Regions from separate parts of the Blautia faecis genome, predicted to be linked through region 1. Evidence: riboswitches for the same ligand, from Rfam matches in the RefSeq annotation. Region 1 holds a riboswitch; the other holds the start of a gene.

Region 1 (3,849 bases):
TGAAATTATTATGGAAACTCTGGATGCAGTAAAGCTTGTTCTTTGAAAATGTGTGTGGTATAATTTAGACACAATTACATAAAAGAAACCAGAATACGAGTTGCTGTAATAAAATGCGGCTGTAATAAATGAACCGTGGCAGAGGATTTACTGATATAGAGAATGCAGTAATATTCAGAGCTGCACAGTGACCCGCTACGCTGTAAAAAAGATCGGAAGAACAGCGTGAACGGATGGTTTCCAGAAAGAGACTGTAGGAGGCTAGACAAATGGGTAAGAAATATGTGGCTTATGTAGGAACCTATACTCACGGAACCAGCAAGGGAATTCAGGTTTATGACGTGAACCTGGAAGAAGGTACTCTCACAGAGAGAAGTGAAGTGGAAGTAAGTAATGCGTCTTATACCGCGGTATCCAAGAATGGAAAATACCTTTATTCTATCGAGGATGAGGGCGTTGCGGTATTCAAGCGTGATCATAATGGCGATTTGGCACGTATCAACAGCGTGGATATTGATGGCATGAGAGGTTGTTTCCTTGCTACAGACGTAGATGGCAAATATCTTTACGTAGCAGGTTATCACGATGGAAAGGTAACCGTTGTACACACTCATAAGGATGGACGTCTTGGAAGTGTTATGGACGGTGTTTTCCACACTGGTCTTGGAAGTGTTGCAGAGCGTAACTTCCGTCCTCACGTAAACTGTGTACGTCCTACTCCGGATAATAAATATCTCTGCGCAGTAGATAATGGAATTGACCAGATCAAGGTCTATCGTATTAATAAGCGGACAGATAAGCTGGAGCTGGTGGATATTGTAAGATGCCCGAGAGAGAGCGGACCGCGTATTATCCGTTTCAGTGCAGATGGACGTTATGCATATGTTCTGTTTGAGCTGAGCAATGAGATTAAAGTGTACAGCTACAATGGAGAGGGTGATACTCCGGAGTTTGAGCTGCTTCAAAGTGTTTCCACCCTTGCGAAGAAGGAAGACGGAAGCGTATCTCATAATGCCGCATCAGGTCTTGCTCTTGCACCGGATGGCAAGCATTTATTCTGCACTACAGCAGGTGAGAATACAGTAGGTATGTTTGAGGTAGATGGTGAGACTGGTCTTCTGGATCGTAAATTTGTTCTTCCTGTAAGTGGTGATTATCCGAAAGACCTTGTTATTTTCCCGGATAATCAGCACATTGCCGTTGCCAACCACTCCAGCAACAGCATTACAACCTTCAAGGTTGACTACGAGAAGAACATCATTATGATGAAGGGCAAACCACGTAAGATCGAGACCCCGAACTGTATCAATATCTGGCCGGTACCGGATGGAGAGGATATTGAGGATATAGAGGCCTGATAAATTCTGATTGACAAACAGGAAATGCTGTATTATACTTTTTTGATGTTGTGTTGAGAATTGAATAAAACGACCATTTTGGTGCCTGGTGGAAATTAAAATAAATTCTAGCAGGTCAAACGGGAAACAGGTGAAAATCCTGTGCTATGCCGTAGCTGTAACAGTTGAGTAAGCTTTCGAAACCACTGAATTTTTATCGGGAAGGGAAAGCATTATGATGACACTGGAGCCAGAATACCGGCCAGAATGAAGAACTTTTGCTGCGGGGCACGGTATAGGGGTTGGTTTTATATAACAGGATTATTATGTCATTAAGCCGCTGCGTTAGCAGCGGCTTTTTCACGCTTTTATTACATGAATTCCCTGATTTGGCAGAAGTTTATGCTATTGGAAAGGATAAACACAAATGGCAGAATTGTTAAAGAATATTCAGTCATATTGGGATATGAGAGCTGGAGGATTTTCAGATGCCAGTATGGAAGAAAGAAAAACAGAACCTGGAGAGAGATGGGAAAATATTTTCAAAAATTCTCTTAAAACGGGATGCCATGTATTAGATGATGGGTGTGGCGCTGGCTTTTTTACCACTTTGCTTGCTTCGATGGGATTTCAGGTGACTGCGGTAGATTATAGCACAAAAATGCTGGAAGAAGTCAGAAGAAATCTGGAGACAGAAGGACTTAAAGCAGAACTTCATCAGATGGATGTGCAAAGCTTAGAATTTGCTGATAATTCCTTCGACGCAGTGGTATCAAGAAACGTATTCTGGAACCTGGAGCATGCAGATAAAGCTTATGAGGAAGCGTACAGGGTTCTAAAAAAAGATGGAATTCTAATTCTGGAAGATGGAAATTATTATCGCCGTTTTTTTAGTGATAAGTATCAGAAAGCCTATGATGAGTTTCAGCGGGGACATGAAAAAGAAGAACAAGGGTGCCATGCGCGACATAATAAAGAAAATGTAGATTTTTCCATTATGGATGAAATTGCAAAGAAATTGCCAATGAGTCAGGTAGATCGACCTGCCTGGGATTTTAATAAACTTGTAGAAACAGGATTTCATAAAATACAGGTGGAAATAGCTGGCAGCCCTTTACCGATGAGTTTTTGTATTGTAGCACAGAAAGGCTGAAAAAGTGAAAAGAGAGATTATAAAACGACTGATTTCACTTGTGATTATTTTGTTTGGGCTGTCTCTGATGACCTTTGGACTTACATATATTTTGCCGTCAAATCCAGCTGAACAGCTGGCAGAATCTATGGGTGCAGGTCATGACCGGGAGGTAATCGCAAAGATTGAAGAAAAATACGGATTAGACAAATCTTTTGGAGAGCAGTATGTGAACTGGCTGAAGGGTGCGTTACATGGCGATTTCGGAATGTCGGTAAAATATGCACAGCCCGTTTCCCAAGTATTAGGAAGAAAACTCCCCAATACGGTTAAACTGGCAGTTGCATCGTTTATTCTGATGATATTAATTTCTTTTCCGTTAGGAATTTTATCAGCAGTATATAAGGATAAAAAGGCTGATTATATTATTCGGTTTATGTCTTTTATTGGAATTTCACTGCCTAGCTTCTGGGTTGGTATGATGATGATCTATTTTTTTGCAGTTAAGATGCACTGGCTGCCTGTGGGGGGATCAGATTCTTTTAAAAGTCTGATCATGCCGTCTGTAACACTTTCGTTAAGCATGAGTGCGTACTACATAAGACGGATCAGGGCGGTAATGGTCGAGCAGATGAATGAGGAATATATAAATGGCTGTCAAGCAAGGGGAATTGGAAGGTTTCGTACAATTTTCTTTCATGTGCTGCCAAATTCCCTGCTTACTGTAGTGACAATGCTCGGCATGTCATTTGGAGGATTACTTGGTGGAACAATGATCGTTGAAACGGTCTTTAGCTGGAATGGAATCGGCAGCGCAGCAGTGGCTGCGATTTCCGGCAGAGATTACCAGCTGATCCAGGGATATGTTATGTGGATGGGATGTATTTATGTACTGGTGAATCTTTTGGTAGATATATCTTACCAGTGGCTTGATCCAAGAATTAGAAGAGGAGCCCTGCAACATGAAGAGTAAGAAAAAATTATGGATTCGTTTTGTGATTATAATGGCATTTGCAGTGCTTTTCTTATTATTTGCATTGTTCGCGGGAAAATTTGCACCTTATGATCCGTTGGAAACACACTATACAGACCTTCTGAAAGCGCCATGCAAACAGTATCTCATGGGAACTGATCAGATGGGAAGGGATATATTTTCGAGAATTCTTTACGGAGGAAAAACATCACTTTTGATCGCATTTGTTGTGACAGCGATCATTTCCGTTGTAGGAATTCTTATCGGGACAATAGCAGGCTTCTGGGGAGGCGCTTTTGATGCTGTTTTAATGCGTTTATCTGACATGCTGATGGCCTTTCCTGGTTCCATTTTTACAATTGCACTTGTAAGCTTTCTTGGTACAGGACTTCCAAATCTGATTTTGG
Region 2 (3,849 bases), on a different contig from region 1:
GCCCTTTCCGGAGATGAAAATCCGGAAGGGGCTTTTTACTGAAAATAATGTGGAAAAGCAAAGAAAAAAGAAGTATAGTAAGAATAAAAGTATTGTCTGAAAATCGTAACATAAATATTTCGTATAGCCAGATGAGAGGTGGAGAAAAATGCTTAGCCATTATCAGATGAAGGAAATTCCATATTTAAGAATATTAGGAAGAACGAATGGCAGTCTGGAACCGGTAACACTATTTTGGACCGCTTCCGGAATTGAACTGAATGTAAAAGCAACAGAAATATGGGTGAAAATCCGCTCCGATTATGATGTTTTTGAGCCATGGGTGGATGTGATCGTAGACGGCGTATTGTCCCAACGGCTTATGGTAAATAAGGGAGAACAGGAAATCTGTCTTTTCCGTAATATGGAAAGGGATAAGGTAAGAAATGTAAAGCTTCTTCGTGATACCCCTGCGTTTCCCACAGATGAAAAAACATTGCTTCAGCTTCTGGAGGTTGAAACTGACGGTGAGTTTTTACCTCTTGAAACACCAAAGCTCAGATTGGAGGTAATAGGGGACAGCATTACCTCTGGTGAGGGCGGCAGCGGTGCAGGAGAAGAAATGACATGGAATTCCTTTTGCTTCAATGCCGTGGATAATTATGCATATATGGCAGCAAAAGAACTGGGCGCGGTGTACAATTGCATCAGTCAGAGCGGCTGGGGCGTTTTCTGTTCCTGGGAAGGCAATGAGCAGCAGGCAATCCCGCTATATTATGAGCAGGTGTGCGGTCTTTTAAATGGAGAAAGAAACAAACAACTGGGTGCTATGGAAAAATGGGATTTCCAGAAGTTTCAGCCTGATGTGATCGTAGTGAATCTGGGGACAAACGACAGCAGCGGCACGAAGAATATGGACAGAGTTGGAAAGGCTGTGGAAGACTTTTTGAGAAAACTGCGCGTATGTAATCCGGAAAGCTATATTCTGTGGTGTTATGGAATGCTTGGAGCTGAGATTTTGCCTACGCTTGAGAAAGCGGTGGGGAATTATAAAAGAAAAACAGGGGATGAGCGCGTGGAATTTGTGAAGCTTCCGGATACACAGGAAGGAGAATTTGGATCAAGGCAGCACCCTGGGCACAGATCTCATGAAAAAACAGCGAAAATCCTGATGGAGAAGATTCTGGAGAAGCTGACGCTGCTGTTCACGCCGTGACAGCACCATCAGGTTGATAAAAAAATAACAAAAAATCCTTTCAAATGGTTGACAAAGACAGTGACCGGTGGTAATATGATGTCAGTATAATTCCATAGTGAACATATTAAGTGCTGACAGCTATAAGCTGGCAGAAAGAGGGAATCAGGTGAGAAACCTGAGCGATCCGGTCACTGTAACAGAGGAGCGAATCTCATAGTCCATTGTGCTTGCGCATGAGAAGGAGAGAGGATGTGATGATCCTGGAGCCAGGAAACCTGCTTGGTATGGCGAGGTTAAACTTCCGATGAAAGTGTAACAACCAGTTTTGGGGAATCCGCAGCCCTGAGATGTTGTCCGCTTTTGTGAGTGGACATTTTTTATGGAATGATCGCCTGTTCAGAAGAATTATACAGATTAAATGGCAGGCGATACTACTTCGGATGAAACCGTTCCCTCCGCGTATATATGAACGGATCATATTCTACCCCGGAGTAGCATCGCTCCCTCTTAAATAATGATGATTCAGAAGCCGCATATGCGGTATTTTTTTTACACTTTTCCTGAGCCTGTTTGTAGAATTATTCCCGTAATCTCCTGCAGGGTGTGACGCACATCTTACAGAAAGCCTTTTTTAAACACGCTCTGGCCGTATTCTATTCCTGTAAGCGGGATTCTTTTTTTGCATTTGATTTTGGGGCATTACGAAATAGAATATAAAGAATATTTTGTTTTGAGCTGTATGAGATAAGGAGAGAAATATGGAGAAAAAATATTGGGAAGACAAAGAATACGCTTATTTCAGTCATAAGAAATGTGAGTATTTTCCATGCCATAAAGGAGCTGATCCAGAGGACTTTAACTGTCTGTTCTGCTATTGCCCGCTTTATGCCCTTGGAGACAAATGCGGCGGAAATTTCAAATATAATGAGAAGGGATTTAAAGATTGTACGAATTGTCAGCTCCCTCATAAGAAGAAAAACTACGGTTATGTGACAGGAAAATATCAGGAACTTGCTGCGATGATGCAGAAAGTAAGAGAAGCAGATCATAAAAATGAAAATGAGTAATCAAAGAAATAAGTATAAAAAACTCTCCGGAATATATACGAAGTTAAGCTTACGTATTTACATTTCTCGGAGAGTTTTTGCGTAATGCAAAATTCCATTGGAATTCTGCAAGCTGGATCCTTTTTATCGTATGCTTAACAGCATCTTTAATTTCGGAATCTGGTTGTTGAGAATCAGACCCTCTGGAAACATAGCATTATGAACGAAATCAGCGGCATAAGTGAAGTCTCCAATATGCTCTGTTCCATGACTGTCACTGGAAAGCACGATTGGAACCAGATACTTCCGGCAGCAGGACAGGATCTGCGCGCAGTTGGCATGGGTATCGCCCCGATATCCGTAAGGCGCCAGGGAAGCTTCGTTGATTTCAAGGATAACACCGTTTTCACTGGCAGATTTTACAACTGCGTCGTAATCTATGTCATACTGGGGATTATCAATGTGTCCTAGGATCTTTATAACCGGATTCTTCATTACGTTCAGAAAAGCAGCAGTATTTTCTTCCCTGGTCTTTGGCCGGAAATTCTGATAATGCATGCTGGCGATTGCGTAGTCCAGCTTATCAAGAAGCTCCTGTGGCAGATCTGTTTTTCCATCGGTATCCAGAATGTTCAGTTCAATTCCATATAATAATTCCACATCGAAACGCTTCCTGGGCGAATAGATCAGGCTTCGGAAATAAGAAGAAGTTCCGGCAGCCAGAGTGGCTGGTCCGTGGTCTGTGATTCCAAGAAGCTTCAGCCCTTTTTGGGAAGCTGCCTTTGCCATGTCACTGATGGTGCAGGTCGTGCCGTGTCCGCTGGCAATAGAATGTGTGTGTATATCAGAAAGATACATAAAATCATCTCCTAATCAAGATTACGTGAATATATGCAGCTGGTAATTTCACTATAAAAGTGTTTTAAAAAGCCATTTACAGTTAACTTTAGTATGCCAGAGGGCAAAAAACATGTCAATCATAAATAAGAAAAAACAGAGAAAACAAATAAAAACAACATTACAGTACAAGAAAAACCACACATCGCATGCAGAGAAGTGTTGCTTTTTGTTGACACTTGGAAATCAGAAAGGTATAATCAAATCAGAAAATAAAAACTCTTTATTCAGGAGGAGAAAATGGGATACACAGATAATATGTCTCCGGAAATGAAACAGAGAATTGTACAGGAGCTTGTGCCAGGCAAGCAGATTTCCCTGGCACATATCATTGCCAATCCGGATAAGATTCTTTACACCAAGCTGGGTCTTGATCCATCTCTGGATTACTCAAGAGCGGCCATTGGGATCATGACTGTAAGTCCGGCAGAAACTGCTATCATTATGGCAGATATTGCGATGAAATCATCTGGCGTTGAACTGGGGTTTGTTGATCGTTTCAGCGGAAGCCTGATCATCACAGGTACTGTGTCGGAAGTAGAAGCTTCTACTAGCGCAATTCTGGACTATGTGGGAAATAAACTGGGCTTTACTTTATGCCCCATTACAAGGACTTGACAGAATATGAGGAAACTTGTTCTGATCGGTCGCAGCGAGGCTGGAAAAACTACTTTGACCCAGGCCCTGCGTGGTGAAAAAATACATTATCATAAAACACAATATGTAAAT

What was found. A riboswitch is a leader RNA that binds a small molecule or an ion and turns the genes downstream of it on or off. The one in region 1 is predicted to bind cobalamin.
Region 2: another riboswitch for cobalamin. It lies ahead of PGQ38_RS03545 (cysteine-rich small domain-containing protein); the one in region 1 lies ahead of PGQ38_RS09340 (class I SAM-dependent methyltransferase).

The regions. Positions count from the first base shown of each region.
Region 1 covers NZ_JAQDKY010000016.1:14,715-18,563, forward strand. Annotated here, with positions in the region: gene hemL (glutamate-1-semialdehyde 2,1-aminomutase) at 1-46, shown strand, start outside; gene PGQ38_RS09335 (lactonase family protein) at 270-1,358, shown strand; cobalamin riboswitch at 1,421-1,618, shown strand; gene PGQ38_RS09340 (class I SAM-dependent methyltransferase) at 1,765-2,490, shown strand; gene nikB (nickel ABC transporter permease) at 2,495-3,442, shown strand; gene nikC (nickel transporter permease) at 3,432-3,849, shown strand, end outside.
Region 2 covers NZ_JAQDKY010000004.1:70,757-74,605, forward strand. Annotated here, with positions in the region: gene PGQ38_RS03540 (GDSL-type esterase/lipase family protein) at 149-1,195, shown strand; cobalamin riboswitch at 1,287-1,474, shown strand; gene PGQ38_RS03545 (cysteine-rich small domain-containing protein) at 1,936-2,244, shown strand; gene PGQ38_RS03550 (phosphatase) at 2,368-3,081, opposite strand; gene PGQ38_RS03555 (BMC domain-containing protein) at 3,361-3,738, shown strand; gene PGQ38_RS03560 (EutP/PduV family microcompartment system protein) at 3,745-3,849, shown strand, end outside.